3 regions of the Peribacillus sp. NPDC097675 genome follow, and region 1 is predicted to be linked to each of the others. Evidence: riboswitches for the same ligand, from Rfam matches in the RefSeq annotation. Region 1 holds a riboswitch; each other region holds the start of a gene.
What was found. Region 1 has a riboswitch for cyclic di-GMP ahead of ACQKL5_RS10920 (pyridoxal phosphate-dependent decarboxylase family protein). Riboswitches for the same ligand answer to the same signal wherever they lie in the genome.
Positions count from the first base shown of each region.

Region 2: another riboswitch for cyclic di-GMP. It lies ahead of ACQKL5_RS11470 (methyl-accepting chemotaxis protein); the one in region 1 lies ahead of ACQKL5_RS10920 (pyridoxal phosphate-dependent decarboxylase family protein).
Region 3: another riboswitch for cyclic di-GMP. It lies ahead of ACQKL5_RS16000 (anti-repressor SinI family protein); the one in region 1 lies ahead of ACQKL5_RS10920 (pyridoxal phosphate-dependent decarboxylase family protein).

Region 1 is NZ_JBNNSK010000006.1:169,140-179,511, reverse strand. It holds gene ACQKL5_RS10940 (hypothetical protein) at 31-222, shown strand; gene ACQKL5_RS10935 (class I SAM-dependent methyltransferase) at 394-1,104, opposite strand; gene ACQKL5_RS10930 (hypothetical protein) at 1,268-1,534, shown strand; gene ACQKL5_RS10925 (methyl-accepting chemotaxis protein) at 1,724-3,403, opposite strand; gene ACQKL5_RS10920 (pyridoxal phosphate-dependent decarboxylase family protein) at 3,405-5,048, opposite strand; cyclic di-GMP riboswitch class I at 5,235-5,324, opposite strand; partial or broken gene ACQKL5_RS10915 (sporulation protein) at 5,665-6,018, shown strand; gene ACQKL5_RS10910 (class I SAM-dependent methyltransferase) at 6,136-6,855, opposite strand; gene ACQKL5_RS10905 (GTP-binding protein) at 7,084-9,036, shown strand; gene ACQKL5_RS10900 (lysozyme family protein) at 9,085-9,750, opposite strand; gene map (type I methionyl aminopeptidase) at 10,048-10,372, shown strand, end outside.
Region 2 is NZ_JBNNSK010000007.1:26,916-37,287, reverse strand. It holds gene ACQKL5_RS11490 (DUF4352 domain-containing protein) at 1-364, shown strand, start outside; gene ACQKL5_RS11485 (YpzG family protein) at 469-621, shown strand; gene ACQKL5_RS11480 (nucleotide excision repair endonuclease) at 883-1,257, shown strand; gene ACQKL5_RS11475 (methyl-accepting chemotaxis protein) at 1,483-3,174, shown strand; gene ACQKL5_RS11470 (methyl-accepting chemotaxis protein) at 3,293-4,834, opposite strand; cyclic di-GMP riboswitch class I at 5,011-5,095, opposite strand; gene ACQKL5_RS11465 (hypothetical protein) at 5,238-5,591, shown strand; gene ACQKL5_RS11460 (VOC family protein) at 6,008-6,388, opposite strand; gene ACQKL5_RS11455 (DUF3600 domain-containing protein) at 6,560-7,258, opposite strand; gene ACQKL5_RS11450 (sigma-70 family RNA polymerase sigma factor) at 7,258-7,833, opposite strand; gene ACQKL5_RS11445 (DUF1292 domain-containing protein) at 8,037-8,312, shown strand; gene ACQKL5_RS11440 (PAS domain-containing sensor histidine kinase) at 8,836-10,299, shown strand; gene ACQKL5_RS11435 (NADPH:quinone oxidoreductase family protein) at 10,340-10,372, opposite strand, start outside.
Region 3 is NZ_JBNNSK010000010.1:178,896-189,267, forward strand. It holds gene fliS (flagellar export chaperone FliS) at 1-63, shown strand, start outside; gene ACQKL5_RS15985 (flagellar protein FliT) at 3-407, shown strand; gene hpf (ribosome hibernation-promoting factor, HPF/YfiA family) at 663-1,220, shown strand; gene ACQKL5_RS15995 (hypothetical protein) at 1,583-1,780, shown strand; cyclic di-GMP riboswitch class I at 1,932-2,018, shown strand; gene ACQKL5_RS16000 (anti-repressor SinI family protein) at 2,051-2,179, shown strand; gene ACQKL5_RS16005 (helix-turn-helix domain-containing protein) at 2,282-2,602, opposite strand; gene secA (preprotein translocase subunit SecA) at 2,975-5,488, shown strand; one part of gene prfB (peptide chain release factor 2) at 5,656-5,727, shown strand; one part of gene prfB (peptide chain release factor 2) at 5,729-6,754, shown strand; gene ACQKL5_RS16020 (YitT family protein) at 6,923-7,786, shown strand; gene cccB (cytochrome c551) at 7,838-8,179, shown strand; gene ftsE (cell division ATP-binding protein FtsE) at 8,456-9,142, shown strand; gene ftsX (permease-like cell division protein FtsX) at 9,132-10,025, shown strand; gene ACQKL5_RS16040 (murein hydrolase activator EnvC family protein) at 10,134-10,372, shown strand, end outside.

The sequences.
Region 1 (10,372 bases):
GTACTTGTAAAGATGTGTAGGGGGATTAAGATGAAATTTTCTATGATAGTAGTATTCATCATCATGATTATTGCCTTAATTGGAACCATGGCTTTAGGAGGGAAAAGTGATGATAATTACTCCGGAGAAGTTAGGGGCAATTTAACCAGACTAACATGGATTTATGCAGCCCTGGGAATTGTTTTAGCTCTAGGAGTAGGCCTTTATGTGGCTATTGTATAAGTATGGGGGGCTGTCCCAAAAGGTGTAATTACACCGAAATTGTATAAATAATAAAAGGCAGAAACGTTGATTTAACAACATTTCTGCCTCTTTGTTTTTGCGAAATTCACTGGAATAAGGACTTATTAGACAGCCCCATTTTATTTTGAATTGATACCAAGGATTACTTGGTTACTTCATTACTCTAAACACACCGAAACCTAAACTATTTCCATAAGTAAGGGTTATACGATAATGTTCTTCTAGTATCCTGTTATAGTCTTCGTTAGAAGGCAGGATCCTGGATTCAGTTGCTTTAGAATTCTTTAATTCTTCTAGTACCGTATTGGATTTTAAGATTTTCACCTGTGCAAATCCTTCTTTATCAAAGGCACTTATCCATTCTGGTTGGGTCAAGATTGATTTAAGATTATAGAAATTCATGATTTCTTTCCTTTGTTCCTCAGGTAAAATGCCCTCTGCTGTCATATCTATAGAAATCAGTGTTCCACCAGGTTTAAGGACACGATAGTATTCACGAATGGATGTTTGAATGTTAGTGAACGATGTTGAGGATTCGGCTATAATAAAATCAAAATAATTATTGGGGAATGGCATTTCTTCGATGGAACTCATATATACATTCACGGGTAAGTTACCTAGTTGAAATCTTTTCGTAGCTTGTTTCACCATTTCTGGATGATTATCCAGTGCATGAACCTGACAACCATAGGTTTCAGCTAAATATTGTGAAGTCTGGCCAATTCCACATCCAGCCTCGAGAACATTATCATATTCATTAATTTCTTCGTTCCTCAGAAGATGTCTGGTCAGTTCAAAACCTCCTGGATGAGCACCTTCCAATTCATAGAAGGCTAACGCGTCTTGATATGAATGGATCATTTCTGTTGTCTCCTTTTCCATGTAATTGATTTATAGTATGTCATGGATGTTATAGAGGATAGAGTTAATTAAATGCTTTTCAAATTTAGTAGGTGTTCATCTATGCAAGCTAGTCCCCTTATACATATCATGTAGAATCCAATATAAGGGGAGTGTTTAAAATATGGGTTATGATAATCAAAACTATTTTAATAGGTGCAACCAAGGAATCGGGAGACCGGTTGAGATCCGTACAAATAGAGGAACCATTCATAGGGGAATTATTCATCGGGTAACACCCAATCGAGTTTACATTCGTCCACTTGATAATCGAGGGAACCTTGGAGGATTTGGTTATGGTGGATATTATGGTGGGTTTGGATGGGGAGCAGCTTCTGGTTTTGCTTTTGGAGCAATAGCCTCGTTGGTCTTTTTAGCATTTCTATGGTGACTTATAATGATTTTAAAAAAACCTGATTGTCATTACTCAGGTTTTTTCCTTTTGAACTTACATGTCTGGAAAAGAGGGGATACTACCACTCAATGGGTTACAGACTTTTATATAATAAAAATCCTCTCTAATAATAGACTCGAAATCGCTAGTATTAGAGAGGATCTCTACATTTGAAAAGGTATTCTTTTATAGTTTGAATTTCTGAACAGCTTCACGTAAAACTTCGGCCATAGTGGCCAGGTTATTGGATGATGCTGCAATTTCTTGTATCGTTGCAGTCTGCTCTTCTGAAGCGGCAGCGACATTTTGCACGTTTCCTAAGGATTGAGTGGAAATGGCACTTAATTCTTCCATAGATTCGGATATATTTTGCATACCCTTATTCATGTCTTCTATCGAACTGTTTATGGCTAGGATTTTATTACTTACACCGTCCACTGAGTGTAGAATATCTCCGAAAGCCTGTCCGGCCTTTTCAAACGTTGAAAGTCCTTCTTCAAGTGAATGGTATCCTATAGACATAGATTCAACCGCATTTGTTGACTCAAGTTTAATCGTTTCTATCCTACTGCTGATTTCATTCGCAGCATTTTTCGATTGGTCAGCTAGTTTACGAACCTCACCTGCAACAACAGCGAATCCTTTACCATGTTCCCCTGCTCTTGCTGCTTCAATAGATGCATTCAAAGCTAGAAGGTTCGTTTGATCGGTAATTTGAGTTATCAGGGTAACAATATCACCAATTTCTTTCGTATAATCACTTAATCGGTAAACGATATCAGACGTTTTTTTTATTGTTTGGTACGTAACATTCATTTTTTCAACGGATGATTCTATGATTTTATTGCCGTTTACTGCAATTTCAGAAGCACTTTCAGAGCTTTCTGTCGCATCATTTACGCTTACGGTGATTTGTTGCATGCCATTTGTAATATAAGCAACGCTTTTATTCATTTCTACGATATGATGTGATTGATTTTCAGCTCCGGTCGCTACTTCTTGCATGGATTCGGTTACTTGAGAAACGGATGAACTCGTTTCCTCGGAACTGGCCATTAATTCCTCGGAAGTAGCGGCTACCTGCTCGGCATTTTCTGCTATCTGGTTTATAAGCCCATTTAAATCAAGAACCATTTTTTGAATTCCTGTTGAGAGCTGGGCAATTTCATCTTTTCCATTGATATGCATTTCTTTAATGGATAAATCTCCATCTGCCACTTCATTCACGTAGTTTCGAATGGAGATTAGTGGATTTGTAATCTTTTTACTGATAATGTATGCAATCACAAAACCTAATCCAACGAAAATAATTGTTAAGGCAATAGAAATTGTGAAAACCATAGACTTAAGGTCTTTAATAAAAGAAGCATCCATATCTATTCCAAAAATCATGTTCGTTCCTTCGAAAGGAATGAAAATTGACTTATGGGTGCCAAATTCATCATCGTAAATCGAACTATATTCTATTGTTCCATTCTTGAGTGATTTCCTCATTTCATCTGAGAAAGGATAATCCGTACCTTGATCATCGGTATTGCTTAAAGCGACAATATATTCTTTGCTACCAGTCTTTGCAAGTACATAAGTATTTTCAACGTTATGCTTTTGTTGATACTTTTCTAAAATCATTTTTAGTTGCGCGTATTTATCTTTCTCATCGCTATTTGCTCCTTCTACAAGTGTAGTATCGATGTCTTTCAACGAATCTTCAGCAATCAGCTTTAAGCTTTTCTCAAATTGAACAATTACATGTTGATTGATGATGTTCATTGATAAAAAGTACAAAGTAAGGCTGAAAAGGATTGAAAAGATAGCAATAGGGATGACGAAACTTGAAATATATTTAATAAGAATCGAATTTTTCATCTTAGAGAACATATGCAGTTTCTTTTTTCTCTATTTTTTTCAAGGCACTTTCAAAAGCTCCCACAATATTGTCTAAATGTTCGACTTCTGTATATGGAGAAATTGAGAAGAACTTCGCCGCATAGATAGGTAAACGCTCATCTGAATTGACAGCATCGACAAGACATTGTCTTTTTGTATCTCCAAAGAATACTTCTTCCCGGTTTTCTCCAAGGATTTCAAAAAGTTCATAATTATAATCATTTGTTTTTTGTATTTGTTCTTGAGTTGCTTCTCCGTTCAGTTCAAGGTCCCAGTTAGCACCATCTTCATATATTCTGATGGTAGTAATTGGCCCGATGTTCTCCGAATTTGTAATACTCATATTCGGAATTCTTGCTGCCAGTTTCTTTCTGAACGCAAGATTGACTCGGACGTAATTTGCAAGAATCTGTTGGTACCCTTCAACGCCAAATGAGAGTAAGGCTGCATAAATGGCAATTGAGCTTCCCATACGAGAACATTCCAATGTATATCCTGTATGATAGCTGCCGTAGCCACGATTTCCAACATAAGGAGTCTCGAATTCTTCCAGATCAAGTAAACCTAGATCACTTCCATTTTTCACTAAAAATAGACTAGTTAGATAAGGTGTTTGTCCGAGTTTTTGAAAGTCAAAACATAAGCTGTCAGCTACATAGAGGTATTGCATCCTTTCGTTGATGGCATTCAGACTGTTCAATACATCTTCTTCAAAGTTAAGCGGGTTTTGTATGAAATCATATTCACGGAACAGGCTGTAAAAACCGCCTAATGCAGAATCGGCATGTATGTGAATTGGTTTTAAGTTATACTTTTCTTCCATTTTAGTTGTTATAGCCTTCACGGATTGAACATCATCAATCCCGAAACAATCGGTCGTACCTGTTGTTGCAACGATGTAAACAGGAATCCCGCCATTATTGATTGTTTCCTCCAGCTTCATTTGTAAATCTTCCATATCCATGGAATGATCTTTCCCAGCTTTAACACGAATCAGATGATTGCTTCCGATTCCAACCGCTTCTACAGATTTTAACAAGCTATAGTGAGCATTTTCAGAGGCAAAACAATATAAGTTATTGGGAACACCTTCTTCTTTTGCTTTCGGAAATTGTTTCGCAACGGCAACCCTAAGACCGCTGAATACAGCTCCTTGGCCACCCCATGTTGTATATCCCCAACTCTTAGTGTGATCATATCCAACCAGTTTTGACATCATGGTTATGACCTTGACTTCTGTCTCGGCTGCTGCCGGTCCATATACATCCCAAAGATTGTTACCGTTTAATAGTGAGTTAGTCAAATTACCAATAATACCAGGAATGCTGGCCATAGGTAAAACATTCGTAACAAAATTCCTTGTATGATAAGGATGTCCCTTAGTAAGTTTTATCAGTTCATCCAATACCAGATCCATCTCAAGACCGGTATTTGGCGTTTTTTCATTCTCAATAATCTCTTTATAAAAGTCATCACTCTTTTCTTGTATGGGTCCTAAAGTTGATTTGTTTGGATCTTTCGAACTGTCGATGGCCATGATGATTTTTTCTATATAAGACAAAAAGGTCACCTGTTCAAATTGATTACCATCTTCACTTGGAAATAGTTGCTGTACGTCTTTCATATTCATAGTTTCTCCTCCAATAGATACTTAAATCATAAAATAAATCTAGTTCTTATAGCCTATGTGGTGCGTTTGAATGCAAAAAAAAATACGGCTATAAAAAAACATATAATCCTAGGTAAAAAGGTTCGTATAAAAAGTCTTTTTAGACAGGATTGTTGAGTACTATACCTATTAAAGAAGATATATTGCAACCCAGCCGCCATAGAATTCTCATTCCTCCTTAGACCTGTGGCTTTGCGCCCTCACTTTTCAATGAGTTTGCCTATAGTTATGTTAAGAAAATAATTTCCTCAAGTGTATATATCGTCACTAGTATTGTATTGTTGAGAAATATTTTAAAAAAATTATCTAGTAAAATTTAACATTGTATATTGTGACAAAGAAACGGTTAATTAAAGGAAGATTTAGAAAATTTTGATGTTAACCTATATTAAATGCATCACAAAGGAGAAAGATTGTAGATTGGAAAGTAGAATGCAGGTATATTCAGTAACTATATAAATATATTAAAATACACGAAGAATGATGATATTGGATAAAAATAAAACTAAAGGATTGATTGTAAAGATAAAAATTCATTATTGTGTGGCTACAGACCGGATTAGATATAAGCATGGCAATTAATTCACAAGATGGGGATTATATTGAGATTCAACCGCATCCGCTTGTATATGCCTTTTTGCAAGCAGTGAAAATTCTTGGCTTTCACTTACGTAAGACAGAAGCTAAAAAAGCACCAGGTTATCTTCGAGCAAGATTACCATTCGCACAATAGTTTGAATTTAAACCAACAAGCGGATCATTCAGAGGTCGATTGGATGAATTGGAGGCAGTATTCTTTATTTCTGAAAATCGAGTGGATGTTATTATTCAAGCAGATAGAAAAGGCGGTTTTTTGCAGAAAAATTTGATATGGATGAGAGCCATGTCCGCTTTTCATACGGAACGAGCGATGTCCCAAGATTGAAAAACTATTGTCTGATCTTATCAGTAAATATAGTTGACTGGAGACACCTAGTAATTTACTAGGTGTTTCAAGGTTCAATAAATGCCTTTCTGGTTTTCTACTAGTCCGATATGATGATTACTTGCTCGCCCTAAACACCCGGTAACCAAGGCTATTTCCATGAGTGAGCATAAGACGATAATGTTTTTTGATGATATCATTTAATGTTCCTTTGATAAGCGTTGAGTTGCTTGAGCGTTGGTTGGCAGCAGAATATTTCTTTAACTCTTCTAAAACTGTATTTGAATGAAGGATTTCCGTTTTTTTAAATCCTTGTTCTCTAATGGCACTAATCCATTCCGCTTCAGTCGGGATATGTTTGAGTTTATAGAAATTCATCAATTCATTCTTCAGGTTGAGACCTAATGTAATTTCTGCTGTCATATCAATCGAAATCAAGTTCCCCCCCAGTTTTAGCACCCTGAAATATTCAGCAAGGGACTTTTGGATATCTGTAAAACCGGTAGTGGATTCCGCTATGATATAGTCAAAGTGGTTTGCGGGAAACGGCAATTCTTCTAAGGAACCCATAAAAACCTGAATGGGTAGCTGGGCTTGGTGAAACCGCTTGGCAGCACGTTTAACCATTTGCGGATGATTATCCAATGCATAGACGTTACAATTAAAGGTTTCTGCCAAGAATTGAGATGTTTGACCTATCCCACATCCTGCATCGAGAATTGTGGTAAGCGGGTCAATTCTTTCCTTCATCAGGATACTTGTAGTCAAATCGAAACCACCTGGATGTGCACCTTCAATTCCATAGAAGGCTAAGGCATCTAGATATGATTGATGCATAATATTTTATCTCCTTTGGTGTAGTCACACATTTATTTTATGCTTTAAAATATAAGAGTGACTTCTTCAACTTCATTATATTTATGTACGTTACATGTTACATCGAAGTAATCCTATGAGCAGCACGTATAGGAAGGTAAGGTGTTTCTAGCGTATACTCGTTATTGAATGAAGAATAGAAAAACAGATAAGGGGTTTAAGAGTAAACTCCATGGAAGAAGGCAAAAAATGAATAAGACGATTGGAATTTTAGCGCATGTAGATGCTGGGAAAACAACATTTTCCGAACAGCTTCTTTTCTGTACGAATAGCATTAAACAAAGAGGGCGCGTCGACCATCAGAATTCTTTCCTTGATAGCCATGAGATCGAGAGGCAGCGGGGAATCACTGTGTTTGCGGATCAAGCCAGGTTTACTTACCATGATTCCAATTATTATTTAATTGATACTCCGGGCCATGTCGATTTTTCGCCGGAGATGGAACGGAGCATTCAGGTGATGGATTATGCAATCATCATTGTTAGTGCCGTGGAAGGGATAGAGGGGCATACGGAAACGGTTTGGGAGCTTCTGAGAAAACATCACATACCCACCTTCTTTTTTATCAATAAAATTGACCGTGTAGGTGCGGATGTGGATACAGTGATCAAAGATATACAAATGTATCTGACCAAGGATGTCTGTAACATCACTGATTCTTTCGTACAGGGTGAAATGAAGGAAGAGCTTGTTGAATTTGTCGCTGAACGTAATGAAGCCCTTCTGGAGAGCTATTTGGAGCACGGTTATGATCAAGATCTGTGGCTTACTACGATGAAGGATATGATTCATGATAATAAATTGTTTCCTCTTGCATGTGGCTCAGCACTCCAAGGGGTTGGAGTAGAAAGCTTTTTGAAAAAAATAGATCAGTTAACTACCACTGACTATCGAAATCAAGAACCATTTGCTGGGCGCGTCTATAAAATTCGTCATGATGAAAATGGGACGAAAATCACTTTTATCAAAGCAATGAGCGGTGCTTTAAAGGTTCGAGATGAAATCGAGTATGGAAAAGCAGAAGATTCAATCGTCGAAAAGGTCACCCAAATACGCGTCTATAATGGTAGGACGTTCAAAAATGTCAATCAGGTTGAGGCAGGGGAACTCTTTGCGGTGACAGGTTTATCCGAGACTTCAGTCGGTGACGGGATAGGTGCGTTAAAAGAGAAAGTTGTATATGAAATGGTACCGACATTAAAGTCAAAAGTTACATTCGAACCTACTGTAAATATCAAAGAAGCTTTACGACAGTTTCAAACCCTGAATGTCGAAGACCCTTCCTTGGATGTATCATGGGAAGAACGCTCACAAGAAATTCATATTTCTGTTATGGGAACCATACAGCTAGAAGTATTGGTACAAATAATCAAGGACCGTTTCCTATTAAATATCTCTTTTGAAAAGCCTGAAATCCTTTATAAAGAAACAATCGCTTCAGAATCTATAGGATATGGACATTTTGAGCCTTTGGGACATTATGCAGAAGTTCATCTTCAATTGAAGCCGGGAGAAAGAAATAGCGGCATTACATTCGAGAATAAATGTCATGCTGATGATCTCACGGTAGGAAATCAAAATGTCATTCGCCATCATCTTTTTGAACGAGAACATCATGGTTTACTAACAGGCGCTCCAATTACAGATATACAGGTGACACTACTCACAGGAAGAGCTCACAATAAGCATACATCAGGTGGGGATTTTAGAGAGGCTACATACAGGGCCTTAAGGCAAGGGTTGGAAAAAGTAGAAAATATCTTGCTGGAGCCTTTTTATCAATTTAAAATTAAAGTGGACCTGAATCAGATGGGGCGTGTACTATCTGATATTCAACAGGCATACGGAACTTTCGATTCACCGAAAACAGAAGGTGACAAAGCATTTTTAACGGGGGTTGTACCAGTCGCCACATTTATGGACTATAGCGGCGAATTGGCTTCTTTTACACAAGGGAAGGGATCTATAAACTTGAGCTTTGCTGGGTATGATCGCTGCCATGACCAAAATGAAGTCATTAAACGAACAGGTTATAATAAACATGCAGATCCCGATTACACCTCATCTTCCATTTTCTGTTCTAAAGGACAAGGCTATACGTTAACTTGGGAAGAGGCTGAGAGGAATATGCATGTTCTATAGGTGGGAGTCCTAATTAAAGGGCAAAAAAAGAGAAATCAGATGTAGCAGCTAAAATGCTTCATCTGATTTCTCTTCAATAGCAATGGCAGGTGTGCTGTTCTCAAGGGTATCCAGAATCTTTTCTACCTTATCACTATATGTAAAATCCCCGTAGCAATAAGGATAGCGGAAATTATCCTTATTCCCCCCACAATCATAGAGTTCGGGATTCTTTTCGACTTGAAGTGCAGAAAACTCCTTTGCTAACTCTTCCGTATGTTTACCACCGGAATTGGCAATAAAATCAATATAGCCAGTCCCCATGTTATAAGATTGGATGATTGTAGAAAAGTCCACATCCTTTTCATTTCCATATTCGATAACCTGCTGGAAATGTTTCACTCCATATTTAATGCTTTCATTAGGATCGGTAATTGTATTCGGGGCGAGGCCCGCTGATTCAGAAGCCTGCATGGGGTCTCCTCCCTTACCTCGACTTTCCTGTTGCATCACGGCAATTACTGTTAATGTTTGATCCTCAAGTCCATATTTTTTCAGTTCATCATGTATTTGCGTACTATATTTTTCAACGATTGCAAGCGAGTTCATCTTATTCAGGGGTGTAGATAGGTTTACTGAAAAGGGCATTTGCAATACTTGCTTTATAAAGAAAAAAGCAAAAAGTATCGTCCCTATTACAAGTATAGCCTTTGATTTTTTCCGTAATCTCCTCATATTCTCTCCTATTATCAAGTTGATCTTCTTCTATTCTAACAAAAAGAATGAGCAATAACTATTTTACTATTCTATTAATCTTTCTTAGCCATGCAATTTGAACAAAATAAAAATGTTCCTTGGGTTAAGACTCCGGTTTAATTTCCTGATTTAAGAAAAACCATTGTGAAAACCTTATCAATTTATTGTACCGTTGTTATTAACCGGTTTTTTGGTTGCTTTTTATATAAAAAAAGGCATATGATTAATAAGGAGACTCAACCAGAAAAGATATTATAAGATGAAAGAGGATTTTAAATGATTACATTAAAAAGTGAACGAGAAATACATTTGATGCATGAAGCGGGTAAGCTTCTTGCTGAGACGCATAGAGAAATTGCAAAAATGATCAAGCCAGGCGTTACGACTTGGGAAATTGAAGAGTTTGTGGAAAAATTCCTGGAGGAACATGGCGCAACACCAGAGCAAAAAGGCTATCAAGGGTATAAATACGCGACGTGTGCTTCAGTCAATGATGTAATCTGTCACGGTTTTCCTCAGAAGAAGCCGTTGAACGAAGGAGACATCGTAACAATTGACATGGTAGTTAGGCTTAATGGAGGATTGGCTGATTCAGCTTGGA
Region 2 (10,372 bases), on a different contig from region 1:
TATCAAGGTCGTGCATGTGATACCAGATTATAGCATGATTGATTTCTTTCATGGTTATACCCATGAACACGCCTTTGATATCGTGAAAATGAATGTGAAAATTGAAAACTCCACCACTGATAATGTCAAAGTTTCTCCAGTCGCTTTTCTTGAAACAGATGGTGGGGAACATCTGACTTGGGAAGATGATATTTACTTGGAAAATCTGAATGGAGAAGTAAAAGCAAAGAATTCAAAACAAGGGAATGTAGGATTCATCCTTCAAAAAGAAGATGTGAAAGGGGGCTCGTTTCTGACTAGCGATGTCCTCGATGATGAGGGAAAAGTGATTTCAAAAGGGGAAAAGGTAGAATTTTCTTTTTAAAGTTCATGTATGTTTACCTGTCCCCAACTCATACTAATACTGTGATAGGAACCTCCTATTGCTTTGAAAAGAATATCCTAATCTTAACGATGAGGTGATACAACATGAGTTATAAAGATCAATTAGATCCACATTCTCAAAAGTTTCACCATAATTGGACAAGACCTAAGCGTTCTAAATCTCAAGTAAATGGCCATACGGAAGTATCGCAAACGAACATTATACTAAGAAGCAATGCTAAGGCCCATAGGTGGTAACGGATATTCTAATCAATGAGAAGGAGACTCTTAACGGGTCTTCTTCTTTTCCTGATAAAAGGTATATACACTTGAAACCTTTTATGTAAACACTTGTTCAGACATGGCTTTTCCTACAAAATTATGATACCATCTACCTTTAAGGACAACGCAGAGCAAGTGATTAAAAACAGTATGAACATGCCAACCGGACACAATTGTGTAAGGGGGAACGTTACTTACACTCACTTACATATATACAAATAGAGGACGTGATTTTTTATGATAAATATTAAAATCCCTGAAGCGGATATCAGTATTAAACAAAGAAAACAAGTGATTGAAGGAGACGAAGCCATCATCCCGGAAATTTACGGATTCATCGATTTTCACCTGATTCCCCGTGATAAAGGCGGCATCATTCTATTCTATAATGAAAAAGACGAGTTAATCTTTGTCGGTAAAGCGCGCAAGTTAAGACAAAGAGTCAAAAAGCATTTCGAGGATAACGTATCTCCCATTAAAGAACACCGTAATGAAGTAAAGAAAATCGAGACGATTTTCGTAGAAGACGCGATGGAACGTGACATTTATGAAACGTACATCATCAACACACTTCATGCTAAATACAATATTGATAAAGTGTTTTATAAATAATGGTTTTAAAGTCCCCTTACTCTGTAAGGGGACTTTTTTAGGTCCTTTAACCTATTTTCCTAGTATGAATCAGTTAATTATTCTACTTTTCAACCGATAAAAGATTAGGAAGCTTTATATTCGGTCCCAGGAATACTGAATTTTTGATGTCCACTTTTTAATTGTGGGCTTTTTAAATTGAATGGAAAGAACATAGAAGCTATTACATATGAGAGGAGTTAACGCATGAAATTATCAATAAAGAACAAGTTATTAATAAGCTTTTTACTAGTCTCCATCATTTTTGGAGTGGCTGCTTTCATATCTTATACGAGTATGAAAGATATGAATGAGTCATATGATGATATCCTTAAAAACGTTACGGAAGTTCAATCTATCACTCAAAGTATCCAGACGGAGTCAGCACGTCAGGTAACGTATTTGAGGGGGTATCTTTTATATAAAACTCCGGATATGAAAGAGAATATGTATAAATCGAATGAGAACATTAATGATTTAATAGATAAGGCCAGGAAATTGGCTACCCGAGATGAAACGAACCAACGCTTTGATGAAATCCAGGCATCGAATGACGCATGGATAGAGGAAAGCAGGAAGTCAGTAGAGGCAGTAGCGAAAGATCCAGAAAAGGCGAGGGTCTTGGCCCGTGATAAAGTTGTTCCCATCAGTACCAAAATGGTAGAGCAAACGAATGCATTATATACATGGATTAAAGATGAGGTTTTGGTTCAAAAGGTGACAAAGGTTGAAGAAGATTCAAAATCAGCAACAAAGAAGATTTTCATTCTAAGTTTGGTAGCGTTCGTGCTTGCCATGACAGATGGGGTGTTAATTTCTAACGTTATCTCGAGACCAATCGAGAAGTTGAGTAAAATGGCTAATCGAGTCGCAGAAGGTGACTTGATCATAGAAAAAATCAAGGTGAAAACAAAAGATGAAGTGTATATGTTAAATCAATCCTTTGAGAAAATGACTCAAAACCTGCATCAAACGATTACGGCCATTTCTTCTAATACGAATAAAGTTACAACTTCTGCTGAGCAATTGAGCGTCAGCTCCGAACAATCGAAGCTCGCAGCAGAAACAATCGCCCTTTCCATACAGGAAATTTCCGGGGCCTCTGATAGTTCCACAAGGCAACTGGAGAGTAGTCTAGGTTCTCTACTTGAAGTGAGCCAGGGAGTGGAGCGGATTTCCGAAAGTACGGCAAGTATGTCGGAACTGTCTAAAGAAACAGAGAAACAGGCAGAAGAAGGAAACCACTTTGTAGAGGAGAACTTGAAGCAAATGCGATTCATCCATGACTCGGTTAACCAATCGAATCAGGTTATCGATTCTTTAGCAGAACGATCCAATCAAATCGGGAATATTATTGATGTAATTACGGGGATCGCTGGCCAAACGAATTTATTAGCATTGAATGCAGCCATTGAAGCTGCGAGGGCCGGCGAACATGGTAAGGGATTTGCCGTAGTGGCAGATGAAGTGAAGAAGCTGGCTGAACAATCTCAGAATTCAACCAAGTTGATTACGGAATTGATCATGGGAATGCAAGATGATACAAGAAGTTCTGTTACGATTATGAGAGAAGTGATGGAAAACGCGGAACAGGGTGTGAAAGTTTCAGTGGAAACATCCAATAAATTCGCCCAAATACTTCAAAGTACGAGAGACATTACACCGAAAATCGAAGAAATCACGGCTTCCGTTCAACAAATTTCAGTGAGTGTAGACGAAGTATCGGAATCATCCACTAAAATAACAGCTCATGCCCAAGAGAATGCGGCTAATTCAGAAGAAGTAGCGGCTTCAACGGAAGAACAACTAGCATCGATAGAAGAAATCGATTCATCTGTGCGTTCATTGACATCTATGGCAGAAGAACTGGAGCAGGTGGTTCGCAGATTCAAGGTCTAAATCAAGGTATATATGACAGAAGGCTTCCTGACATTGTCAGGAAGCCTGTTTGTTTCTATTGGAAATGTTTCCTAGACTCGGCATAACCTGAACCTATATAGCACTCGTGCATTCCTTTTTAAAATTCCGTCCTCAATTTGGATATGATTTGCTCGAGATCACTGGTCAAGATTTTGAGGTCATTCGATACCTTGAGGGTCCGCTCTGTTAGTAGATGTTCTTCCTCGGTCGTACCTGCGGCGACTTGCATGCTCTTGGATGATTCTTTAGTGATGGTGGCCATTTGGAGCATGGAGCTGTTTACGTTTTCAGATGACCACATGAGTGTTTTAGCAAGGGATGAGATTTTCTTTATCTGTTCTTCGACCATTTGTGAGGAATCAAAAATCTTCGTGAAGACCAGGCTTGAATTATGAACGGCTTCGAGACCCGTGTCAGTGGAATCAACGACTTGAACCATCGATCCAACAGAAAGGCGTGCATCTTCTACAGTCCGTTTAATCAAGTCATCTATATGCTTGGAAGCTTCTAATGATCTTTCGGCTAGCTGTTTCACTTCTTTTGCAACTATGGAAAAGCCACTTCCATATTCCCCGGCCCGTGCAGCTTCAATGGCAGCATTCAATGCTAATAGATTCGTTTGATCTGCAATATCTGCAATGATTCCGGTCATGTTCTCGATCGCTTTTGAACTTTCATGGAAATTGGTGATGGTTGCGACAGATTGATCAGCATAATCTTTGATTCCTTTCATTTGGCCAGAAAGGCTCTCAACGAGTTTGTTGCCATCATAGGCGTGCCGGACCGATTCTTGTGCTTGTTGAACCGAAATATGTGCGGTTTGATCGATGGCACCGATGGCATCTGTGATGTTTGAAAGGACTTGCAGATTTTCTTCAACGGTTTTAAGTTGCGTTTCTGAACCAGTTGCTACTTGAGCAATGGAAGTTGCAAGTTCGGAACTGGCCTCTGTCGCGAACTTTGCCTGGCTTATTAAGGTTTCTGAGACACTTACGAGTTGCTTGGAAGTGTTTGTTACCTTTTCGGCTATTTCCTCGCTAATCATTTTCCGTTGAGCGGTTTGTAGTTCCATTAATTGCTTTTCCATACGTTGGCTTGAATATACTTGCCAGGTGACGATACCGGTGGTCAGTAAAAAAAACATTACGTGTAGAACTAACATGAGATAGGTATAGCTCATCGCCCCAAATACGATTTCAGGAAAGAAGTAGAACCCTGCCAAATGATGGACGGCGAAAAGAGTCGTCATGAGCGATAGGACTTTCAAATTCTGATAATAGCCGATTGTAGCTACGACCATGAAGATGCTAAAGTGAAACTCCACCCGTCCGCCACCTCCCGAGATGATGGCGATACTTCCAAATGTAAACACTAAAGTCACTATATATGGAATCAGTGAGTGGTTTCTATTACTCTTAAATAAAATCAGTCCGAAGGCCAATAGAAGCGTGGGTATCACGACTAAAAGGTTGAGCACAAGCCCAAAATGATCTTCGATATAAGCAGTTGATAAAACTTGATGTGCTCCATGGGAATGTTCAAAAAGGTGGAATTTCCTCCCTAATATATTCGTAACCAAAGCTAATAAAACAATTCCGCTTGAAAACAAGAGCATAAGTTGGTTCTTCTCTTTATTCACGGCTATCCATTCTCCCCTTTCGTTCTTGTAAAAACAAAGACTACCCCATGACGCTGGGGTAGTCTTTGTTTTCTTGAAAGAGTGGATATAACCTAATCCAAATAGTGGGGTGGTCCCATATCTGGCTGCATAGAAAAAAGGTCAGTCTACTCGATTCCTTAGAATCGCTACAAAGATATGGTAACCCAGCTGTCATGTCCCATTGGCTTTAGACCTGTGGCTTTGCGTCTCCGTCTTTCGGCGGATTTGCCTTTATCATTCTAGGTATTTTACCATATTAAACCATAAAGGTAAATGATATTGTAGGGAAAAAGTACTACATGGAGGGAATATCATTATTGTATTCCCTTTTTATCCTATTCTTCATATAATTGAAGAATCTTAATGGAAGAAGGATGAATCTATGCATATTTTTTGGACAATATATTTAGGCATATTAGGGACGGTGGCCATTGCATTTCTGATTAAAGGCCTAAGAACCCTTTCTTTAAAAGTGGATTTTATTATTTCGGTTATAACATGGATAGGATTATTTGGATTTGTGACGAATACATCGATACTCACCCCTCTTGTATGGAAAATCGTGTTTGTAGGTGGATTGCTGTGGGATGTTCTTTTCAGTTATATCGGTAAACACGATGATGGAGAAGAAGCGCTAGTAGACTTGTCAGAAAGTACGAAAAGTATCCTTACTGGGATCACGTTATTTATTACGCTTGGCCCATTATATTATGGATTATATCAATATGCTTTTTAGGGAAAGGGCCATCAAGGTTCTTTTTTTTACAAAAACATGCAACCAGTTATTAAATGAGAATTGGTAGTCATTACCTACTAAAAGATTGAAGGGCTACACAATATATGGGAAACAGTCGCCATGTACGTTGGGTTCATCTATTTTAGACGTTATAGATGTGAATGGGAAGGTCCAAGTATTGCATTAGATAGTGGGTTAGATGACGTATATATAATAGAAGAAAACATTCTAAAACTGGAAAAATAAATTGAATTGACGGTGATGGGGACAATAGTATCAATTAATCCGTGGAGCAAGGAAGAGGTTGGAATCACAGCAACCCTAGTTACCGGACGACCTGTAGAAGGGGTTTGAATTGTTAAATGAATGATGGCAAAAAGCAGAAGCTCACCGCTTCTGCTTTTTTGCAGTGCCAGTTATCTCTGGAAAAACTCGATCCATTCTTTCTCCGGTCCATATATGTAGAAATAGCGATAGCCGTTTGGCAGGGTGACAATTTCTTCATCAATCAACTCTACGTTTTCAAGCCTCTGAATCCGGGCATATTCTTCCTCAATATCATCTACAGTAATGGCAAAGTGATGGATCGTTGCTTCGGATGGCAACGAGTCACTATATCCTTGGATTAATTCAATTTCCGTTTCCTCTGTACCGTCATAGCCAAGAAAGGCAAGTTGAATGACACCATTGGTATGGGGGACCCGTGCTTTCAATTTTAAATCCAATATTTCCTGATAAAAGGTGATGGATGTTTCTAAATCCCTAACAACGATGCCAATATGATCGAATTTTTTCATAGCCAAGGGGAGTTCCTCCTTCGTGTTGTAGATAAGCAATATTAGTATATATGATTGGGTATGAAAAAACAGTAAAGTAAACAAAATAATCTGATTATTTAAAGAAATGGGTAAATAGGTTGGTGGAAAAAGAAAAAAAAGACAATCCTTTATAGATTGTCTAACAAGTATTTAATAGGCATCTTCGGGTATTTGTTTCTCATTTACGTAATCCATGATGTCTAATGCTTCTTGAAAATCTGCTTGAAGGGTAGGAGGTAAGCTGTCAGCGTCATCAGGTACTTCAGCATCGGTTCCACTCTGAACTGTGATTTTTTCATAAGTCATAAGGGCCTCAATATACGATTCGTATTCCTCGCTCGATAATAGCTCTTTGCTCGATACCAGTCCGTTCAGTTTATCGAAATAGGGCTGTAAATCCATTAATATAATTTTCAGTTCCTCAGCTTTATTTGCAGGTATCGTGTCGTAGTCGATATTTCCGTTAGAATTACCATATTCTAATTTGGCTGCGGTTAATACTTGCAAGTCTTCTTTGAATTGTCCATACTCTTCTTTTCCCAAATCACCTTTAGCTTGGGATAGTTTTGCGTCCAAAAGGAAGTACCCTTTCATGGTGGCATTAGCAACATGCTTTTTTAGATAGTCAAATGAACCGTATAACTCATCTGCTAAATACGTTTGATAGGCGAAAGCGCTTGTCGGGAGTAACAATGAGGCAATGAGAATTGCTGTAACCAGATGTTTTTTTCTTTTTCTGCGATAAGTAGTCAGTTTGCTCATTACTTTCACTTTTAATTCAGGGGGAGCATGCATGCCCATACTTTCTTCTTGTAGTGATTCTCTTAACTGATTATGAAAGTTTTTCATTATACATTCCTCACTTTCTCTAAGAATAAAAGGCTCTCTTTCCCATGAGCACTCAATTTTTTTAAAGAAGCATGGATACGGGACTTGACGGTCCCAATGGGGATATCTAATATTCGGGCCACTTCTTCTTGAGAATAATCATTTAAGTAGCGGAGTATCACGACCTGCTTGAGCTTGTAGGGCAACTGATTCACTAAATCTACGAGGTATTGATTAGAGATTTTATTCACAATATCAGTGGAAAAGTCAGGTACCGTGACTTGCTTAGTGTCTTCGGCTTTCTTGGAAATTCGAAGACGCATCCAACTTTTCCGTCGGTACGTTTGAATCGTCTTGATGACAATACCCGTCAACCATGGTTTAAAAGGTCTTTCACGATCATACTTACGAAGAGACTTATAAACCTGTATATAGATGTCTTGAACAACATCGTCGACATCCGCTTTTTGGTCTATAAGAAAGTGGACGTTTTTATAGACGTTTTGGATGGTTCTTTCATATAAGTCATCGTATGCTTCCACTTCTCCATTTAAAAAACGGTTGATGGTATCCAACAAGTCGGGTTGTTCAACCATTCTATTACCTCCTTCCGTTCTATACTATATATTGGTAAGAAGTGTACATTTCGTTCGAATATTTAGGATTATTTTTCCACTTTACTGTATTTTCTTTTGAAAAGAAAAAGAATTTATCTTTTTTAAAGCAAAAATTTGTTTCTGTATGGAATTGTAGATATACTATGGAAACAAACCCATTTTAAATGGACTTGAGAGGAGAGATTTTCATGGGAAGCATTCGCGAAGGTGAAGTTTTCACTCTTACTGACGACAGTGATCAAGAGCATGAGGTTGAGGTTCTAGGAACATTGGATGTTGAAGGAACAGAGTATGTAGCTGTAGGATTATTGGAAGATATTGAAGAGGATACAGAGGAAGATATCGATATTTTCTTTTTCAGAGTTGAAGGCGAAGGAGAGCTGAATGATATCGAAACGGACGAGGAGTTCGATAAGGTATCTTCTGCTTTTGAAGCGGCTTTTGACCCGAAAGATTGATGAATAGAAAAGACGGCACACCTATGTGTCGTCTTTTTTTCTTCTTAAATATAGGGTTTGTTACAGTGTCATTGAAGAAGTCCATCTGAAAACTGGTTGATAGCCTAAAAAAGACACATTTTCTGCTGTTTGCAAGTTGAAGAGGGGAAAAGGTTCATAATCTAATTACAAATATCTATGTAGGAATTAGTACCGGCACCTCCTTCGCCGAATACTGTGACAGCCACGCATGCCATCCAACCTGTCTTCAGAATAGGTTTTTAATGTTGATGGGAAGTATCTTGTGGATTAAGATTTTGTTAAAGTGTGAAGTATCTTATCCAATAACTTTAGGATAAAGAGAGTGGGGACTCTGGCTGTTATGAATTATATGATGAAGGGGAGGTTAAATCTACTTGATTTAGCCTTTTTTTCGGTTTCTACTATCTCCGTGTTGAAAACTACTATAAAATACTGGTAATTAATTTACTGCTACTGTAAAATTGAGTAAGCGAATTTTCGGTATTGGAAAGGAATAAATCTATTGAAAAAGCTAATTAATAATAGACAAGGGCAAATGGAAGGAAAGTATGATGACATCACCAGGCAATTTCAATCCTTCATGGAACAAAGTGCGGACGCCATTTCTATCGTTGATCTTGAAGCTAGGACCCTTCAAGTTAATGCTGCTTTTGAAGAGTTTTTTGGTTGGAAGAATGAAGAGGTAATTGGTAAACCTTTTCCGATCATCCCTGAATTTTTGAGGGAATCTGTTGATGAATTGCATGAAAGGGTCAAGTCAGGTCAACAAGAGAAGGGCTTTGAAACGGTACGGCAAAGAAAAGATGGTCGACTCATTGATGTAAGCATCACCCTTTTCAACATCAGGAATAACGACAATGAGCCAATCGCATTGGCTTTCGTCTACCGGGATATTACGAACCAAAAGTTGGCTGAAGCAGCGCTGAAGGAGAGCGAAGAGCGGTATCGCAGTTTAGTGGAGGTCTCTCCCGAAGCGATTTTTGTACACCGTAATGGATTCATTGAATATATGAATCCTGAGGGTGCAAAAATGCTAGGGATGAATAGTGTTGAAGATATCATTGGGAAATCCGTTTTTCAATTCGTTCACCCTGATTCTCAAGGTACTGTAGGTAAGAGAATTGACGTTATGAGAGACGAAGGAAAAACGGTCGATTTGTTAGAGCAAAAGTTCAGGCGCTATAATGGAGAAATATTTTATGGGGAAACCATAGCCCTCCCGATTATTTATAAGGGGTACCCAGCTATCCAGGTATTTTGTAGGGATATAACCGAACGCAAAAAAACAGAGGAATTATTGGGTAAGACGAATATGCTCTCTGCGGTAGGACAGATGGCGGCAGGTGTTGCCCATGAAATCAGGAATCCGCTAACCGCAATCAAGGGTTTTTTGCAATTAATGGGGGAAACTTCCTGCAAGCAAGAATATCTGGATTTTACAGTGAAAGAAGTAGAGAAGATTGAACAATTGGCCAAGGAGTTTGTATGTCTCGCATCCCCTCCAATACAAACATGCGAGTCTATACAACTATCAGCTATTTTAGATAGTGTTATCACGTTAGCCAAATTTCAAGCAATTCTATGCGATGTGGAAATCACTAAGGAATTTTTAATCGATGATTCCACGGTATTTGGTGAAACCAATTTGTTAAAGCAAGTGTTTACAAATGTAGTGAATAATGCGATGGAAGCAATGAAAGATGGCGGAAAACTTCATATTTCACTGGATAAGGATGACGAAGAGAATATGATGGTCCGTTTTATTGATTCAGGATGTGGGATGACGGAAGAACGCTTGAAGCATTTAGGACAGCCATTTTATAGTACGACCGAAAAAGGAACGGGGTTAGGGCTTATGGTCAGTTCTAAGATTGTCCATGAGCATCATGGGGACATCAACTTCAGTAGTGAAGTGGGGAAAGGAACGACTGTGGAAATCACCCTTCCTATTAAAAAAACAGAGTAAAAAGGTGACAAGAAGCCAAACTTCCGTCACCTTTTTACTCTTATAGTTTCACGATCGTCCGTCCCCTTGCTTC
Region 3 (10,372 bases), on a different contig from region 1:
ACATGGAAGGAAGCCATTCAATTGAATCGTCAAAAACAATTCGTCCAAAGTGGTCTAGTGTGATGATGCTTCAACAGTTCCATAATGTTACCACTGAATTAGTAACTGTATTGCAAGACCAGACGATTATCGAACGTGATGACCGAATCGATCGAATAAAAGAGTTGCTTGACCAACGTGAAGAATTTTTATTGCAAATCAAACCGCCTTTTTCTGCCGAAGAGCTACAATTGGGGCGTCAATCCATGCTTCTGAATCAACAGGTCAATCAATTGTTGTTGCTCCAAAAGCAAGAGATTCAGCGGGATATAAAGGAACTGATTCAGAAGAAGAAAACTTCGAATAAGTATACCAATCCTTACGAGACCCTTGCCACGGATGGCATGTTCTATGACAAAAAAAATTGAACACTACCCAAACCGTTTGGATATCAAACGGTTTTTTTGTATTTGTTTTTTAAAATTTCTGTAAATTATAGTGGCTAATTTTTTCATTATTGAGCAGTGTTTGTTATAATAGACCTAAGGTAGACATCAACCTTTTTCAAACCTTCCGACAATTATTTCATAATTTCGATATATTTCATGATGTGTTTGCAAAGGAAACCGGAGGGGTATTGTAGAATCTAACTGTATAGTCTTAATTTAAGGAGGACTCACTTTATGAATTACAACGTACGCGGTGAAAACATTGAGGTAACTCCAGCAATTCGAGAATACGTCGAAAAGAAAATTGGCAAGTTAGAAAGATACTTTAACAATACGCCAGATGCAAATGTGCTAGTAAATTTGAAAGTGAATAATAATACGTCTAAGGTCGAAGTGACGATTCCCATGCAGAATTTGGTTCTTCGCGCTGAAGAGGAAAATGCGGACATGTATGCCGCAATTGATTTGATCAATGACAAGCTTGAACGCCAAATTCGTAAACATAAAACGAAGGTCAATCGTAAATTCCGCAATAACTTATCTAATACTCCTGAGGCATTCGCCTTTGCTACGGAGATCGATGAAGTGGCGGATGAATTCGAAGATGATAACGATATCGAAGTGGTTCGTAACAAGCGCTTTGATCTGAAACCAATGGACAGTGAAGAAGCGATTCTGCAAATGAATATGCTTGGTCACAGTTTCTTCGTTTACACGAATGCGGATACGAATACAACTAACGTGGTGTATCGCCGTAAAGATGGACGATACGGATTAATCGAACCAAGTTAAGAGAATAATAGAATGAAACCAAGCACCGTCCACACTCTGGGCGGTGCTTTTTATTATCTATCATTTTCCATGATCATTATAGGTATAAGGTAATATAGTTGAATCCTAGAATACAAACCATATCAACGTATTCATCTAACCTATTCTTTGTCATCTAGGCGTTCTTAATAAAATAGAAGATAAAGGAAATATTTATATCCATTCTTAATAATGAACATTATCTGTTCTTTTTCAAGAAAAATAGTGTATAAGTCCCATTCCTAAAATCCCTTAATTTGTAATATAATTGGTTAATAGGTTCTTTAAAACGAACAAATTCGTAAATATATATTTAATAATTAAGGTGCAGAGGGGATGGGAAGTTGTTTCGGAAAAATTGCCAAACATGTAATAGGGCTTCGTTTAGTAGTACGGAAATGGGTAACTGGTTTTGTCCGACATGCGGCGAGGATTTGACCGTGCAAAAAGCCTTTGATGCACTATCGGTGGAGAGAATCAATATGTCTCACCGGTTGAATGAAAAGAGCAAGGTGTTTTATTTTATAAATAAGCGAGCGTGAATGCTTGAATAATGAATTGAATTTTCTAAATATTGTTGCAATTTGTCGATAAATACTTCTTTATTTTGGTTAGGTGGCGACATAAACTAGCAACATATGTAGTGTGTATTCCCTATAATGAAATTATAAACCATGTATTTAGTTATATTTATCCCGACAAAGGCAAACTCATCGAAAGCTGGGGGCGCAAAGGCACAGGTCTAAGGCTATAAATGGCTAGGATGGCTGGTCTGCCTGAAATACAAGGTAGTATTTTAGGAGGTTAATGAAATGATTACTGCTGAATTGGATCAAGAGTGGATGACATTGATAGTAGAAGCAAAGAGCTTAGGGTTGACGAAAGAGGAGATTCGTGAATATTTTGCGAAGGAATCATTGAAGGAGAATCACGAAAAATGAGACAGATGTGGAAAGCATCCCTATAAACAGTAAATGATGCTCGCTGTTTATAGGGATGCTTTTGTTCTGCTTAAATAGGTTGATAGGTTCATATCTATTATGCTATTCGTTGTTCTTTTTCCATTTGTTAAATTCAATGAATTCTCGAAATTGTTGTTTTGAAACGCCTGAATGCATGGCATCTTCAACGATTTTTATCCAGTCGGTATCAAGGATTTCCTTGTTGGGGGCATCGTACAGAAGGGCATCAACAGGAACATGAAGCACTGCAGAGATCTTTTCTAAAAATTGAATGGAAGGATTCGTTTGTAAGTTCCGTTCGAGCGAACTTAAGTAAGACTTGGCTACACCGGCTTTTTCGGCTAGTTCAGTCATCGACATTTTCTTTTCTTCCCTCAGCTTTTTAACACGCTCACCGATCATCATTACCACCTCGAAACTAGTTCTATTTATCCCGCAGAATGAGCTTTTCTAACCCACTTACAATACTTTCTATTACCAGGTTTATTAGCTAAAGGCATCATGTCTATTAAAGACTAGCTGTGTAAACATGGGTTCTTGCACTATGTATTTTAAATCTTCCTTCTATTTTAACAGTTTTTGCCCTATTTTATCCATTGTTTTTCGCAAGAAGTGATTTCTGACCCATAAGGTATCGGGTGACATGAAGTTGTACCTCGAGTATAGAAGTGGTAAAATTAACACTAGACTATCATCGGCAGAAGGTGTGTTCCTTCTTACTTATATAATGAACGATAATGAATGATCATTTTCCCAATAGAGGAGCGTTAATGAATGCTTAATATATTAACTAAAGTTTTTGATCCGAATAAGCGAGAACTTAAGCGGTTAGAGAAAGTGGCTGATCAGGTCGAAGCGCTGGCGGATGAAATGGCCGCGTTATCGGACGAGAAGTTGAGAGCCAAAACGGAAGAGTTCAAGACACGTTATCAAAACGGGGAGACCGTGGATGATTTGTTGGTTGAGGCTTTTGCGGTTGTACGTGAAGGAGCAAAACGAGCCCTTGGCATGTTTCCATTCCGCGTCCAAATCATGGGTGGTGCGTCCCTTCATGATGGGAATATATCTGAAATGAAAACAGGTGAAGGGAAAACGTTGACTTCAACTCTTCCTGTTTATTTAAATGCGCTTACTGGTAAAGGCGTACATGTCGTAACCGTCAATGAATACCTAGCGCAGCGTGATGCGAATGAGATGGGTGTTTTATACAATTTCCTCGGATTGTCGGTCGGCTTGAATTTGAACAGTCATTCTAAAGAAGAGAAACAGGAAGCGTACAATGCGGATATTACGTATAGCACGAATAATGAATTAGGTTTCGATTACTTGCGTGACAATATGGTGTTATATAAAGAACAAATGGTACAGCGGCCTTTGCATTATGCGGTCATCGATGAAGTCGATTCCATCTTGGTGGATGAAGCAAGAACGCCATTGATCATATCAGGTGCGGCACAGAAATCAGCCCAGCTCTATATCCAGGCCAATGCGTTTGTACGTACCTTGAAGAAAGATACAGATTACACGTATGATGAGAAAACAAAAGGCGTTCAGTTGACTGAAGAAGGCATGAACAGGGCGGAAAGAGCGTTCAATATTGATAATTTATTCGATATTACTCATGTGACCTTGAACCATCATATCAATCAGGCGTTAAAAGCACATGTTGCCATGCACCTGGATGTGGATTATGTGGTCCAAGACGGTGAGATTGTTATCGTTGATCAGTTTACGGGTCGTTTGATGAAAGGTCGCCGTTACAGTGAAGGTCTTCATCAGGCCATTGAAGCAAAAGAAGGGCTTGAGATTCAGAATGAAAGCATGACCCTTGCGACGATTACCTTCCAGAACTATTTCAGGATGTATGAAAAGCTGTCTGGTATGACGGGGACGGCTAAGACGGAGGAAGAGGAATTCCGTAACATCTATAATATGAATGTTATTGCGATTCCGACTAACCGGGAAATCGTCCGGGATGACCGTCCAGATCTTATCTATGCGTCAATGGACGGGAAATTCAGAGCGGTTGTGGAAGATATTGCGGAGCGCCATGAAAAAGGGCAGCCAGTTCTTGTCGGTACGGTCGCTATTGAGACTTCTGAAATCATTTCCACTTATTTAACGAAAAAGGGAATTCCCCATAATGTATTGAATGCGAAAAACCATGAGCGTGAAGCCGAAATTATCTTGAATGCGGGAAATAAAGGCTCGGTTACAATCGCTACGAATATGGCGGGACGTGGTACGGATATCAAGCTAGGCGAAGGTGTCAAAGAAGTGGGCGGACTAGCTGTCATCGGTACGGAGCGTCATGAAAGTCGCCGTATTGATAACCAGCTTCGTGGTCGTTCCGGTCGTCAGGGAGATCCAGGGGTTACTCAGTTCTATCTTTCCATGGAAGATGAATTGATGCGTCGCTTTGGTTCGGATAATATGAAGAGTATGATGGCGCGTCTTGGCATGGATGATTCCCAACCCATTCAAAGCAAAATGGTGTCAAGAGCCGTTGAATCCGCTCAGAAACGGGTGGAAGGTAATAACTTTGATTCTCGTAAACAATTGCTGCAGTATGATGATGTTCTTCGTCAGCAACGTGAAATCATCTACAAACAGCGTTTCGATGTAATGGAAAGCGAAAACTTACGTGAAATTGTCGAAACGATGATTACGGCATCCATCCAGCGTAATGTCGCAGCTTTTGCTCCTATGGGCGATGAAGAGGACTGGAACTTACAAGGACTTGTCGATTACTTGAACGGTAACCTGTTCCAAGATGGCGAGATTACTGTCGCCGATGTGGAAGGTAAAGATGAATCGGAATTAGTCGAGTTCGTTTTAGGAAAAGTAAAAGAGAATTATGATCAAAAAGAAGCTGAGCTTGCTGAAGACCAAATGCGTGAGTTCGAAAAAGTCATCGTACTTCGTGCCGTGGATAGCAAGTGGATGGATCATATCGATGCGATGGAGCAATTGCGTCAAGGGATTCACCTACGTGCATATGGTCAAATCGATCCGCTTCGTGAATACCAATCTGAAGGATTTGCGATGTTTGAAAGCATGATTGCTTCGATGGAAGATGAAGTCACTAAGTATATTATGAAAGCTGAAATCCGCAACAACTTGGAGCGGAAGGAAGTTATAAAAGGACAAGCGGTCAATCCGAAAGAAAATGAAGGCGGCAAAGTGAAGAAGGCGCCGGCTCGTAAGTCGGAAGATGTCGGGCGAAATGCATTATGTCCATGTGGCAGCGGAAAAAAATATAAGAATTGTCATGGCAACTTGGGATGAAAATAGGTGTATAATGGAGGAGAGACGGATAAGTTATAAGAACTTACCGCCTCTTTTCATGTTCCGTTTACGTAAAGTTGGGGGCATATTGTTTTGAAGAAGGATAACGGCAGTGAAGCATATCCCGATACGGGATTTTTTTAACATACTAATGAGGTGAATAGAAAATGGAAATGGCAGAAATTAGAAACGAACTTGAAAGAACAGCGCAACGATTAACGGACTTTAGGGGGTCTCTTTGACTTAGATGAAAAAGAGGCACGCATAGCACAACTGGAAAATGAGATGACGCATCCTGACTTTTGGAATGATCAACAAAAGGCTCAAGGGGTCATCAATGAAACGAATGCATTAAAAGAACAAGTTGATCAATTGTCTGAGTTGAATGCTTCGTATGAAAATCTGGATTTGACGTATGAGTTAGTCAAAGAAGAAAATGACGAAGATCTTATGGCAGAGTTGGTGGAAGAAATCACGGTTCTTTCACAAAAGATGAATGATTTTGAACTACAACTCTTACTAAGTGAAGAGTATGATTCGAAAAATGCGATTCTGGAACTGCATCCTGGTGCAGGCGGAACGGAATCTCAAGATTGGGGTTCCATGTTGCTTCGCATGTACACAAGATGGGGCGAAAAAAGAGGATTCAAGGTAGAAACCCTGGATTATCTTCCGGGTGATGAAGCGGGAATCAAGAGTGTTACGCTACTATTCAAAGGTCATAACGCGTATGGCTATTTGAAAGCGGAAAAAGGCGTTCATCGTCTTGTCCGGATTTCTCCTTTCGATTCATCAGGTCGCCGTCATACTTCGTTCGTATCATGTGAAGTCATGCCGGAATTCGATGAAACGATCAATATAGAAATCCGTACGGAAGATTTGAAAATCGATACGTACCGGGCAAGTGGAGCCGGCGGTCAGCATATTAACACGACTGACTCAGCTGTTCGTATTACCCATTTACCTACGAATACGGTCGTAACGTGTCAAAATGAGAGATCGCAAATCAAAAATAAGGCCCAAGCGATGAATATGCTGAAAGCTAAATTATATCAACGTGAAATCGAACAACAGCAGGCCGATTTGGATGAAATCCGTGGAGAACAAAAGGAAATTGGCTGGGGCAGCCAAATCCGTTCGTACGTCTTCCATCCCTATTCGATGGTGAAGGATCACCGTACAAGTGCGGAGACCGGAAACCTTGGTTCAGTGATGGACGGGGACATCGATATGTTCATCGATGCTTACTTACGTTCTAAATTATAAGATGTATCAATCGAACCGGATTTTATTCGGTTCGATTTTTTTGCACCCTTTTCTTTCATTAGTCCTTTAACACGTCATCTGGCTGTTATTTACAGGGAATGAATAGGGATGCTATACTACTTTCGGTTAAGACTAATTAAAAAGAAGGATTATGAGGAGACAACCAGAATGAGAAAGAGATATCGGGAGCCAAAGCACCCTTTGATACAAATTTTGATGGAGTATGGTCTGGTGTTGGTAGGTTCAGCCATCATTGCGCTTGGATTTAATGTGTTTCTACTACCAAACCAGGTCGCTTCAGGCGGTGTCAGCGGAATCAGTACGATTCTGGATGCGACGTTAGGATGGGAACCGGCATATGTTCAGTGGGCATTTAATATTCCTTTATTTATTGCCGGGCTTATTGTGCTTGGAAGGAATTTTGGCGCCAAAACGTTTATCGGAACATTGTTTCTGCCTTTTGTCGTTTACCTGACAAAGGATTGGGAAGCATGGACCAACGATGCGTTACTTGGATCGCTATGCGGAGGTATCATGGTCGGTCTTGGATTAGGCATTGTATTTCGCGGGAAGGCATCCACTGGGGGAACCGATCTAGCGGCTCAAATTATACATAAGTATACCCATTTGTCCTTGGGGACGTGTGTTGCGGTCATGGATGGATTAATCGTGCTAAGTGCAGCCATTGTCTTCGATATTGAAAAAGGGCTTTATGCCTTGATTGGTTTATACGTGACCAGCAAGACAATTGACCTTGTCCAAGTTGGGTTGAACCGTTCCAAGATGGCATTAATTATCACGAATAATGAACCCGAGGTTAGGGATGCTATTATACATGAGCTGGACCGAGGTGTAACCCGGATTTCCGGACATGGCGGCTATACGGATGATTCCCGTCCGATTTTAATGTGTGTCATCGATCAGTCGGAATTCACCAAATTGAAACAATTGGTCAAACTCGTTGACCCCAAAGCATTCGTGATTGTCATGGTGGCATCAGAAGTACTCGGTGAGGGTTTTAAACTCGATTGAAATTGGTATAATATTTCTGTACTGGTAGACTTAAGAAAGGGGGCTTGTTCAATGAAAAAGAAATGGCTAGCTTTACTATTAGGTACGTCTCTTGCCCTTACAGCTTGCGGGAGCAATGACGATGATAACGCAGGTAAAGAGCCGGCAGAGAATAAGGAAACGACCACTGCTGGTGCAGGCGATGCGGCAAAGATTTATGAAAACAAATGTTCAAGCTGTCATGCGGTGAATCTTGAAGGCGGCGTAGGGCCGAATTTAACGGAAGTTGGTTCGCGTTTGTCGAAAGATGAAATCGAACATGTTATCTTGAATGGCCAAGGTGGAATGCCAAAAGAACTCATCGTTGGCGATGAAGCGTCTAAAGTTGCAGATTGGCTTTCAGAACACAAGTGAAAAAACCACTGAAACGTCCATCTTAAGGCTGGGCGTTTCAACCATACTCCTCCTAATATCCTCAGTTATCTCCATAAAATCCCTTGTTCCTGGATAGAAAGTCTAGATACAACTCAATGAAATGAAACTGTAATATTTTTATTCTTAATTTGACAAACTTTGATGTTATAATGTTCCTGTGCTCAAAACGAAATGATTCCTGTCAATATTTAAAAAATGCTGTCGAAAAACATGCTTTTAATAGATAAGTTAACAAGCAAATTAGGTGGTTTTAGAATGATAGAGATGATAGATGTCAAAAAGACCTATTCTAATGGCGTCATAGCCATTAATGGGTTAAATGTAAAAATACAACCAGGCGAGTTTGTTTATGTAGTGGGTCCCAGTGGTGCCGGCAAATCGACCTTCATCAAAATGATGTATCGGGAAGAAAAGCCGACAAGTGGAAATATCTTGGTTAATGGTGTCAGCCTACCAAAAATCCGCAATTCGAAAGTTCCTCTATTTCGCCGTAATATCGGGATGGTCTTCCAGGATTTTAAACTCCTTCAAACTTTCACAGTCTATGAAAATGTTGCCTTTGCAATGGAAGTCATCGAAAAAGAACCTGAAGTCATTAAAAAGAGAGTCATGGAAGTTCTCGATCTAGTGGGAATTAAGCATAAAGCTAGAATGCGTCCTGCAGAGTTATCAGGTGGAGAACAACAAAGGGTTGCGATTGCCCGTTCAATCGTCAATGATCCCAAAGTGGTCATTGCCGATGAACCTACAGGGAATCTGGATCCTGAAACATCATGGGAAATCATGAGCATATTTGAAGAAATAAACAAGCGCGGAACGACACTTATCATGGCTACACACAATAAAGATATTGTTAATAACTTTAAACGTCGTGTCATTGCCATTGAAGGTGGAAAAATCGTTCGCGATGAACATAGAGGTGAATACGGATATGAAATTTAGAACACTCGTCCGTCACTTCCGTGAAAGCTTTAAAAACATTGGACGTAATGGATGGATGACGTTTGCATCAGTAAGTGCTGTAACAGTCACTCTAACATTGGTTGGCGTTTTTTTAGTGATTATGATGAATTTGAATCATATCGCGGGTAATGTCGAAAACGATGTCGAAATTCGTGCGCATATTGATAATGCAGCGAGTAAAGAAGATATACAAGCAATCAGCAAGCAGATAACGAGTATAGGTGGAATTGATAGTGTTGTCTTCTCCCCTAAGGATGAAGAGCTCACCAATTTAATTGATGATCTAGGTGATAATGGAGATGCTTTTAAACCATTTGAACAAGACAACCCTTTACGGGATGTCTATATCATTAAAACGAAAACACCACAAGATGTGATCAAGGTAGCTAAGGAAATTGAAGACATCAATTATATTCAAAGCGTTAAATATGGACAAGGCTATGTTGAAAACCTATTCAGTTTTGTCGAAATTGCTAGGAATATAGGGATTGTACTTATCGTAGGCTTGCTTTTCACAGCCATGTTCCTCATTTCAAATACTATTAAAATTACAATTGTAGCTAGGAAAAAAGAAATTGAGATCATGAGATTGGTAGGAGCAACAAACAACTTCATTCGTTGGCCTTTCTTCTTAGAGGGTCTCTGGTTAGGAATCCTTGGTTCTGTTGTACCAATCGTTCTGATTTCTGTACTCTACTACAATCTGTTCAATTATATATCACCACAAATCACGTTTAAATTCGTTGACTTTTTACCGGCAAGCCCATTCATTTACCAAGTGTCGGCGATTCTTATCATCATGGGTGCCATAATCGGAATCTGGGGAAGCTTAATGTCCGTCAGAAAATTCCTAAAAGCATAAACGTACAAACTGACAATTCTTTTACACTCGAAATAGAAGATGTTTATTCAAAATAGAGAGACGTTACAAAGCACGAGTTGTGACGGGATTGAAAGGGGAAATAGAACGTTGAAAAAAAATATTATCGCGATGAACGCGACGATCATGATTGGTTTGGGGAGCATTTTAGCTGCTCCTTCAGCTTATGCTGAATCCATTTCGGACTTAGAACAAAAGAAGGCTTCTATTCAGGAGAAACGTTCGGGCGTTGAAGCGGACATTTCCACTACTTCAGAAAAAATCAATAAGCTGCAGAATAAACAACTTTCGGCAGAGGAACAAATCGCTGCCATCGAAGCGGAAATTGC